3 regions of the Mesorhizobium sp. P2_F8 genome follow, and region 1 is predicted to be linked to each of the others. Evidence: predicted binding sites of a transcription regulator. Region 1 holds the regulator's gene; each other region holds the start of a gene.
What was found. Region 1 encodes PhoB, which activates phosphate uptake and scavenging genes when phosphate is short. Its sites were predicted from a motif close to TGTCATNNANCTGTCAT; they were not measured.

Region 2: the regulator PhoB is predicted to act here: its motif matches at 1,446-1,462, upstream of AC1DZP_RS09065 (acid phosphatase).
Region 3: the regulator PhoB is predicted to act here: its motif matches at 1,846-1,862, upstream of olsB (l-ornithine N(alpha)-acyltransferase).

Annotation. Positions count from the first base shown of each region.
Region 1 covers NZ_JBFUFB010000001.1:352,871-356,147, reverse strand. The annotation lists gene pstA (phosphate ABC transporter permease PstA) at 1-164, shown strand, start outside; gene pstB (phosphate ABC transporter ATP-binding protein PstB) at 161-967, shown strand; gene phoU (phosphate signaling complex protein PhoU) at 993-1,700, shown strand; gene phoB (phosphate regulon transcriptional regulator PhoB) at 1,720-2,409, shown strand; gene AC1DZP_RS01665 (ROK family protein) at 2,565-3,277, opposite strand, start outside.
Region 2 covers NZ_JBFUFB010000003.1:362,237-365,513, reverse strand. The annotation lists gene AC1DZP_RS09065 (acid phosphatase) at 1-1,356, opposite strand, end outside; gene AC1DZP_RS09060 (cytochrome-c peroxidase) at 1,610-2,842, shown strand; gene AC1DZP_RS09055 (putative bifunctional diguanylate cyclase/phosphodiesterase) at 3,029-3,277, shown strand, end outside.
Region 3 covers NZ_JBFUFB010000013.1:92,904-96,180, reverse strand. The annotation lists gene AC1DZP_RS27945 (ATP-binding protein) at 1-1,719, shown strand, start outside; gene olsB (l-ornithine N(alpha)-acyltransferase) at 1,925-2,800, shown strand; gene AC1DZP_RS27935 (MmcQ/YjbR family DNA-binding protein) at 2,805-3,161, shown strand; gene AC1DZP_RS27930 (trimeric intracellular cation channel family protein) at 3,163-3,277, opposite strand, start outside.

The DNA of each region.
Region 1 (3,277 bases):
ACGCGCCGATGGCCAGCCTGCCTGTGACCATCTTCCAGTTCGCTCTCAGCCCTTACGAGGAATGGCAGCAACTGGCCTGGACCGGTGCACTCATCATCACATTGACGGTTCTCGCGCTCAGCATCTTTGCTCGCAGCCTGACCGGACGCAGAGAGGACAAATGAGCCAGATGTTGTCTCCAGACATGACGATCGCCGCCGAGGCAATTGCCGGCAAGGCCAAGATCGAGGTCAAGAACCTCAACTTCTACTACGGCCAGAGCAAGGCGCTGAAGGACATCACGTTGTCGCTGCCCGAGCGCAGCGTCACCGCCTTCATCGGACCTTCGGGCTGCGGGAAGTCGACGCTGCTGCGCGTCTTCAACCGCATCTACGAGCTCTATCCCAAGCAGACGGCCGAGGGCCAGGTGCTGCTCGACGGCCAGAACGTTCTCGACCGCTCGCAGGACCTCAACCTGCTGCGGACCAAGATCGGCATGGTGTTCCAGAAGCCGACTCCGTTCCCGATGTCGATCTATGAGAACATCGCCTTCGGCGTCAGGCTCTACGAGAAGATCAGCAAGTCCGAGATGGATGGCCGTGTCGAGCAGGCGCTGAAGCGCGCCGCACTGTGGACCGAGGTCAAGGACAAGCTCAACGCCAGCGGCCTCAGCCTCTCCGGCGGCCAGCAGCAGCGACTCTGCATCGCCCGCACCGTGGCGGTGAAGCCGGAAGTCATCCTGCTCGACGAGCCGGCCTCGGCGCTTGACCCGCTGTCGACCGCCAAGATCGAAGAGCTGATCGACGAGTTGCAAGCCGACTACACGATCGTCATCGTCACCCACAACATGCAGCAGGCGGCGCGCGTGTCGAAGCAGACCGCCTTCATGTATCTGGGCGAACTGGTCGAGTTCGACCGCACCGAGAAGATCTTCACGTCGCCCCGCGAGAAGCGCACGCAGGACTACATCACCGGCCGCTTCGGCTGAGCTCAGGCATACGAGGACTAAGATCATGGGCGAACACACAGTCGCTTCTTTCGACGAGGATCTCGGACAGATCAGCAGGCTGATCCGCGACATGGGCGACCTCGCCGGCTCGATGGTCGGCGGCGCCACCAAGGCGCTGCTGAATTCCGACAACGCCCTGGCGCAGCGCGTCGTCTCCGACGATGCGATCATGGACGCGCGCCAGCGCGAGCTCGACGACCGCGCCATCACACTGATCGCCAAGCGTCAGCCGATGGCCGACGATCTGCGTCATGTCGTCGGTTCGATCCGCATGGCCGGCGACCTCGAGCGTATTGGCGACCTTGCCAAGAACATCGCCAAGCGCGTCGGCACCGTCGGCCTCAGTGTCACCCCGCGCGACCTGTCGCACTCCATCGACGCAATGGCGCAGCTGGTGCTGATCCAGGTACAGGGCGTCATCGAGGAATATACGGCGCGCGACGCGGCGGCGCTGGCGAAGCTGCGCGCCGACGACGAGCGCATCGACGTCAAATACACCTCCGTGTTCCGCGAACTCCTGACCTACATGATGGAAGACCCGCGCAACATCACCGCCTGCACGCATCTTTTGTTCTGCGCCAAGAACCTCGAACGCATCGGCGATCACGTCACCAACATCGCGGAAAATGCGTACTATGTTTTGACCGGCACGCAGCTGCCCGCCAATCGTCCGAAGCAGGACGAGACGGCAATGTCCGCGCCGGCGGCATGACGGCAGGGGTGACCAGTCGATGATCGCGCCACGCATCATGGTGGTGGAGGACGAGGAGCCGCTAGGTGTGCTGCTCCGTTACAATCTGGAGTCCGAGGGTTACCAGGTCGAGGTGGTGACGCGCGGCGACGAGGCCGAGATCCGCCTGCAGGAGAACGTCCCCGACCTTCTGGTGCTGGACTGGATGGTGCCAGCAGTGTCCGGAATCGAACTCTGCCGCCGGCTAAGGATGCGTCCCGAGACCGAGCGGCTGCCGATCATCATGCTGACCGCGCGTGGCGAGGAAAGCGATCGTGTGCGGGGCCTCTCGACAGGCGCCGACGATTATCTGGTCAAGCCGTTCTCGACGCCGGAGTTCATGGCCAGGGTCAAGGCGCTGCTGCGCCGCGCCAAGCCGGAAGTGCTGTCCAGCGTGCTCAAGGTCGGCGACATCGTGCTCGATCGTGAATCGCACAGGGTCTATCGCAAGAAGAGCGAGATCCGGCTCGGACCGACCGAATTCCGCCTGCTCGAATTCATGATGCGCCATCCCGGCCGTGTGTTCTCGCGCAGCCAACTGCTCGACAATGTCTGGGGCGAGACGATCTACATCGACGAACGCACGGTCGACGTGCATGTCGGCCGGCTGCGCAAGGCGGTCAACAATGGCCGCATGCCCGATGTCATCCGCACCATCCGCGGGGCTGGTTACGCAATCCGGGAAGATTAGGGATATGCTGATATTCAGGTGATGCCGGGCCTGCGAACGGCAGTTTCCTGCGCTTCCGGTACTCACGGATCCAAATGTCCGCTCCGCTCCGGTTCTTGGAACCCGCCATTCTCGACTCGGCCTAACCTGAATCTCAACACATCCAGGCGCGCCATTCACGCGACGTTCTTGCCGCCGAGGCCGGACCTCGCCTGCGTGCCGGGCGCGAAAATCTCCTGGTCGACAAAGGTCAATGCCCGCGTGGCGCAGCCTTCGCGGATCAGTGGAAGTTCGTTCGGTTCGGTGTCGAAAGAAATCGATTGCGAATGCTGGCCGCCGGCGGTCTGGGCAATCGCCTCGCGCAATGCCGGCTCGATCAGGTCGAAGGCGGCGGCGCTGACGCCGACCATGGCGACGGGCGCCGGGTCGATCAGCGCGAACAGGCTGCCGAGACCGTAGCCGAGTGCCTCGCCGGCCTTGCGATAGGCCTCGCGCTCGGGTCCATCCCTCTCGCGGGCCGCGGTCGCCAGCGCGCGCATGTCGGCATCACTGACATCGGCGACCGGTTCCGCGTCCTCACTCATCTGCCTTGCGTTGCGCCAGATGGCGTAGTTGCCGGCATAGGCCTCGACGCAACCGCGCCGCCCGCAGCGGCACAGCGCGCCGTGTGGCCGATGGATCATATGGCCGAACTCGCCGCCCGAGGAATGAGTGCCGGTGAACAGCTCGCCCTTCAGCACCAGACCCATGCCGATGCCGTGCGACAACAGGATGGCGATGAAGTCGTCGCGGTAGCGATCAGGGTCGCGCCAGCGCAACGCTATCGCCATCATATTGCAGTCGTTCTCCATGGTGGCAGGGATGCCGAACTCGTCCTCGAGTATGTCGG
Region 2 (3,277 bases), on a different contig from region 1:
GGGCGAGATGATGAAGGCGGGGATGCGGTTGCCCGGCCCCCAACGGTCGGCCTTCGGCGGCGCGACATGGTCCCAGAAACCGCCATTCTCGTCATAGGTGACGACCAGCATATGGCTCCATTGCGGGCTCTTCTCCAGATGCGAGACGACGTCGGCGAGATGCTGGTCGCCGCTCGCCACATCGGCGTAGCCGCCATGCTCGTTGAGATTGCCTTGCGGCTTGTAAAAACTCACCGCCGGCAGCTTGCCGTCGTCGATCGCCTTGATGAATTCGGTCCCGTCGAGGCCGCCATCCCTGAGATGTTCGGCCCGCGCGGCCGTGCCGGGCGCGTAAGCGGCGAAATAGTTGAATGGCTGGTGATGGTACTGGAAGTTCGGCACCGGCGTCGCATTCTTGCCGTCGAGCGTTGCCTGCCAGGCGCCGGAATACCAGGCCCAGCTGACGCCCTTCAGCGACAACAGATCGCCTATGGTGATCTCGTGCTGCGGCGGCAGCGTGGTCGGCTGCGCCGGATCGGCCAGTGCCTTGTCGCCGCCTTCGGCCGGCTTGTTGGCGCTCGGCTGATAGGGCGGCTGCATGGTGTTGACGGCGTGGAAGTCTGGCGTGATGGCGCCGTCATTGACGAATTTCGGCGCCCCGCCGAGGGCCGAGGCCGGCGAATTGTCGGCGACCTTCAGCGTCGTGCCATCGGCCTCGACCACGGCGATCTGCCCCTTGACCGGGCTGGTGTCGGCATTTGGATAGACCGGAACGCAGGCGCAGGCGAGCATGATATGGTTGAGGAAGGAGCCGCCGAAGGCGCCCTGGAAGAAATTGTCGGCCAAAACGTATTTCTTCGCCACCGCCCACATCGGCAGCACCGAGCCGTCATAGTGACCCATCACCAGGCCGCCGGAATCGGCCCATGCGACGAACTTGTCGTTCTTCCCGCCGTCGATCTGCATCTGCTCCTGATAGAAGCGGTGCCAGAGGTCGCGCGTGATGACGGAGGTCTTCTCGTTGAAGCCGCTGGCGTCGTCGATGGCGAAGCTGGCATTGCTGAGATGGGCCGTCTGCGCCTCGGTCACCGGCGGCGTCACGCCCTTGGCGGTCAGGCCGCCCCAGGCCGGCGGCAGTTCGCTCAGCGGCTTGCCGTCGCGGTCGAGCTGGCGCACCTGGCCGGCCGAAAGGTTGGCCAGTCCGTTGGCGCCGGGGAAGCCGCCATAGAGATTATCGAAGCTGCGGTTTTCGGCATAGATGACGACGACGGTGTCTATCTTGTCGAAGCCGGGAGGGGCTGCGTTGGCTGTAGCCGGAATCGAGGCCAGCGCCGTGCCGGCCAGGCAAAGCGAGGTGAAAAGCGTGAACCGCGTCATGGGAGGTCCTCATGGCTAGGGTGATGACTAGAGGGCAGTGCATGGCTTGGGGGCGACGAGCCATGGCTTCGGACGCTAGGTCGATGCTTTGTCACCTTTGTGACATTTATCGCCCATCCGAACACGGTTGCGTGAGCGGGTGGACCGGTCATCAATCCGTTGCAGTGCGGACCTAATTGCGGAACAAATCGGACTGAACCTTATGACCGCAAGACGATGGAAAGGCTTGATGATCGCGACCGCCGCGGCATCGATGTTTGGCCTCGCCACCATCCTGCCCGGCAACGCCGTCAGCGCCGGTAGCGGCAGTGTCCATCCCGGACCGATGTCGCGCGCGGATGCCTTCGCGCGGGCGCAGGCGCTGACAGCGCTTGGCCGAAAGATGTTCTTCGACCCGTCGCTGTCGGCTTCAGGCAAACAATCCTGCTCGTCCTGCCATGATCCGCACCATGCCTTCGGTCCGGCCTCGGCGGCACCGGTCGAGATGGGCGGTCCGAAGCTGGACCAGCCCGGACTGCGCGCCGTGCCGTCACTTCGCTACCTTCAGGCGGTGCCAGCCTTCACGGAGCATTTCTACGATTCCGAGGATGAAGGCGACGAAAGCGTCGACAACGGCCCAACCGGCGGCCTGACCTGGGACGGCCGCGCCGACCGCGGCCGCGACCAGGCCAAGATCCCGCTGCTGTCGCCATTCGAGATGGCCAACAAGGATGCCGCTGCCGTCACCGCCGGATTGCGCAAGACCGCCTATGCCGATGAATTCAAGGCCGCCTTCGGCGACACCGTTTTCGACCACCCGGACGACGCCTTCGACGCCGCCGCCGAGGCGCTCGGCACTTTCGAGCAGAGCGCCGCCGATTTCTATCCCTATTCCAGCCGCTACGACGCCTTCCTCGCCGGCAAGGCGACGCTGTCGGCGCAGGAATTGCGCGGGCGCGCGCTGTTCGAGGACGAAACCAAGGGCAATTGCGCCAGTTGCCACCTGAGCGAACCCGCCAATGACGGCGAGCCGCCGCAATTCACCGATTTCGGCCTGATCGCCGTCGCCGTGCCGCGCAACCCGGCCATCCCGGCCGATGCCGACCCCGCCTATTTCGATCTCGGCCTGTGCGGGCCGCTCAGGACCGACTTCCATGGCCGGGCTGAGTATTGCGGCCTGTTTCGCACGCCGACGCTGCGCAACGTCGCGCTGCGCAAAAGCTTCTTCCACAACGGCTACTTCCACACGCTGCGCGACGCGGTTGCCTTCTATGCCAGCCGCGACAGCGATCCCGGCCATTGGTATCCCAAGAACGCCGACGGCACGATCCGGCAAAATGACGATTTGCCAAAGGCTTACTGGGCCAACCTCAACCATGACCCGCCCTTCGGCAAGAAGCCCGGCGACAAACCGGCACTGACCGACCCCGAAATCGACGACATCGTCGCCTTCCTGCAAACGCTGACCGATGCCGATCAGCAGGCCGGGGCGGTACCGGCGAACTGATTGCCTGGACCTTGCGCATGCCCAATCCCGCTTTCTCGCACCCGCAAAACAGGTTTATGGATCTTGCCGGATTTGGTGTGTGGCGGCGCTGGGGCCGCAAGGAAGGGCATTGGTTATTGGCGCTTACTCATTAGCGCTTCCTAAACTGCTCTGGGGTATCCCTTACCAATTGATGGTGGGACGCCGATGAACGCATTCTGGCGAGCAGTCGGATTTGTTGTGATCCTTGTGACCGGCGCAGCGATGCTGGCGGCCTTGCATATCGACGCCCAGCGGAACTTCGCGCTTGCCAAGGAACGCTACATCGAGAACTCCCAGGCGGCAGCCAGGACAACCGCCAAGACGGTCGAAGACGCCTTGCGGGCCGTCTACGAGAATGTGCGAACGCTGAGCTACCTGCCAAGCGTCCGAAACCTCGACCGGCATGGCACCAAC
Region 3 (3,277 bases), on a different contig from region 1:
CTGAGTTCCACCGATGTCTCCATCCGCACGCCGAGCGGTCCGCGCTGGTTTTCCTGGATCGAACTGTCGGTGCGCGACAAGGACAGCGGCGCCGTTTCGCATCGCGCCATCGCGCGCGACATCACCGCCCGCAAACGCGCCGAATCCTCGCTGATCACCGCTCGCGAGCGGGCCGAATACGCCAGCCAGGCCAAATCGCGCTTCCTCGCCACGGTCAGTCATGAAATTCGCACGCCGATGAACGGCATCATGGGCATGGCCAGGTTGCTGGCCGACACCAGGCTGTCGCCGGAACAGCAGACCTATGTCGGCGCCGTCTCGACCTCGGCCAGCGCATTGCTCGCCCTGATCGAGGATCTGCTCGATTACTCCAAGATCGAGGCGGGGCGCTTCGACCCGGAGCCGCAGCCGATGTCGGTGCGCGAGATCGCCGACAACATCGTCGAATTGCTCGCTGCCCGCGCCTTCACCAAGGATATCGGGCTGGGCTGCCATGTCGAACCCGACGTGCCGCAATTGATCACCGCCGATCCGGGCAAGGTCAGGCAGGTGCTGCTCAACCTCATCGGCAATGCCATCAAGTTCACCGACAGCGGCGGTGTATTGGTGAGCATCGCACGCGCGCGCACCGAAACCACCGACCGCATCTGCTTCACCATTGCCGACACCGGTCCAGGTCTGCATGAAGACGACCTGGAGCGCATTTTCGAAGAGTTCGAGCAGGCCGACGGCACGTCGACGCGCACGCATGGCGGGGCCGGCCTCGGCCTCGCCATCTCCAAACGCCTGGTGGCCGCCATGGGCGGCACGATTTCAGTATCGAGCCGGCTCGGTCAGGGATCCGAGTTCGTCTTTGAAATCCCGGCAATATCGGCCACCGAAGCGCCGCAGGGCTGGCAGAACGCGCTCTCGGGCAAGCGCGCAGTGATCCTGTCGAAAAATGCCGTCGAGGCCGATGCCATCGCCCGCACGATCCGCGCCAATGGCGGCGCGGTCGATGTCGCCACGACCGTCGCGCAGGCCGCGCCCTTCGCCGACGGCTGCGATATGCTCCTGGTCGACGCGGCGATGGAAGCGAGCGATGGAAGGCTGCTCAAGCGTCTTCGCCAGAGCGGTTTCGCCGACTGCGAGGCCATTACACTGATCGCACCGACCGACCGCGGCATGCTTGGCGAATTTCGCGCCAGCGGCTACGCGACCTTCCTTGCCAGGCCGGTGCGGGGCGGAACGCTTCTGCGTGTGCTGTTGAGCAGCAATGCTCCCGCCCTCGCCCCGCCGCAGCCAGAAAACCGCCACGCGCCGGCGTTTCGTGCCGTCGGCAGCCGCCAGCGGGGCCTGTCGGTGCTGATCGCCGAGGACAATGACATCAACGCCATGCTTGCCCGCGCCACGCTGCTGAAGGCCGGGCATCGCGTCAAGGTGGTCGGCAACGGCAAGGCGGCCGTCGAGGCTGTCACCGGCGCCGGGCACAACCATCGCTTCGACGTGGTTCTGATGGACCTTCACATGCCGGTCATGGACGGGCTGGACGCGATTGCCGCCATCCGCCGCTACGAGGAGGAGACCGCCGTGCCGCCGGTGCCGATCATGGTGCTGTCGGCTGATAGCCAGGAAAAGACCCGCCATGCGGTGCTTGCCCATGGCGCCAGCGGCTTCGTTACCAAGCCACTCGACCCTGACGCGCTGGTCAATGCCGTCGAGGGACAGGTCGCGGCCTAGGGCATGATCCCGAGCCGAAGGTCAGGAACTTCGACAGCCCATCCACACCGCCCGCTGGCGTAACGTAGCCGGTTGACCGTATTCGCCAGCCGACGAAGTATTGCCCACGACGTCGTATCACGGTACTGTCACAATCCTGTTGCACCTACACCGTATCCCCGTGCCAAGAGGGATGGCTCGAAGGAGAATCCTCGTGCATACAGTTATGCCGGAATGTGACACTCGGCCGAACGCCAGCAGCGCCTTGCTTGCCGGACGTAACGTCGATTCCGTCATAAAGGGCGCAGCACTCGGCCGTATCGGTAATCTCGAAGTGCGGCTCGCCCGCAACGAGGCCGAGATCGCGGCCGCGCAGGAAGTCCGCTACAGGGTGTTCTACGATGAACTCGGCGCCAGGAAGGATTTGTTCCAGGCGCCGGATCGCCGTGACACCGACCGGTTCGATCCGCTCTGCGACCATCTGCTCGTCTTCGATACTTCGCTTTCCGGCCCAGAACATCGCCGCATCGTCGGCACCTATCGCCTGCTGCGGCAAGAAATCGCGGCCGCCGCTGGAGGCTTTTATTCCGAAGGTGAATTCGAGCTGACCAATCTTATCGCCCGTCACCCCGGCCAGCGTTTTCTCGAGCTCGGCCGCTCCTGCGTTTTGCCTGAATATCGTTCGAAGCGCACCATCGAGGCGCTGTGGCAAGGTATCTGGACCTATATCAACCACTACGAAATCGGTGTGATGACCGGTTGCGCGTCGTTCCACGGCACCGTGCCGGCGGCGCATGCCGAGGCGCTTACCTATCTCGCCCATCACTGCCGGACGAATTCGGCCTGGGACGTGCGCGCGGTGTCCGGGCGCTACTGTTCGATGGATCTGATGCCGATCGAGGCGGTCAATGCCAAGGCGGCGATCGCAGCGATGCCGCCGCTGGTCAAGGGCTATCTGCGCGTCGGCGCCCGCATCGGCGATGGCTGCGTCATCGACCGCGAATTCTCGACGGTCGACGTGTTCGTCGTAATGCCGGTCAAGGAAATCGGCGCCCGCTACGTCAACTACTACGGCGGGGAAGCCCAGCGCTTCGCAGCGTGAAACGGTGAGCGACGAGCTTTCCACCGTTTTCGAAGCATTGCGAAGTGCCGCGAGCGGCTTGCCGGACACCATCGAAACGACATCTTATGGGACGCCGGCGCTGAAGGTTGGCAAGAAATTGCTCGCCCGCGTCAAGGACGCCGACACGGTCGTCCTGATGTGCCCGCTCGACGAGAAAGAGATGCTGCTGGAAGCGGCGCCCGCAATCTATTTCGAGACGGATCACTACAAGGGCTGGCCGGCGATCCTTGTCAGGTTGAGTCAAATTCCGCCCGAAGAATTGCGCCATCGGCTCGAACAGACATGGATCCGACAAGCGCCCAAAAAGCTGATGAACGCTTGGCAGGCAGCGAAGGCCTGATTCACGGAATATCCTCCGGCCGCCGGCCAGGCCGGCTCCTGTACGACGGAAACGACCAGCCGAAACGTAGCGCGCCGCCGCGCACGGCGAACGCCACGACGAAGCCGGCCAACCCC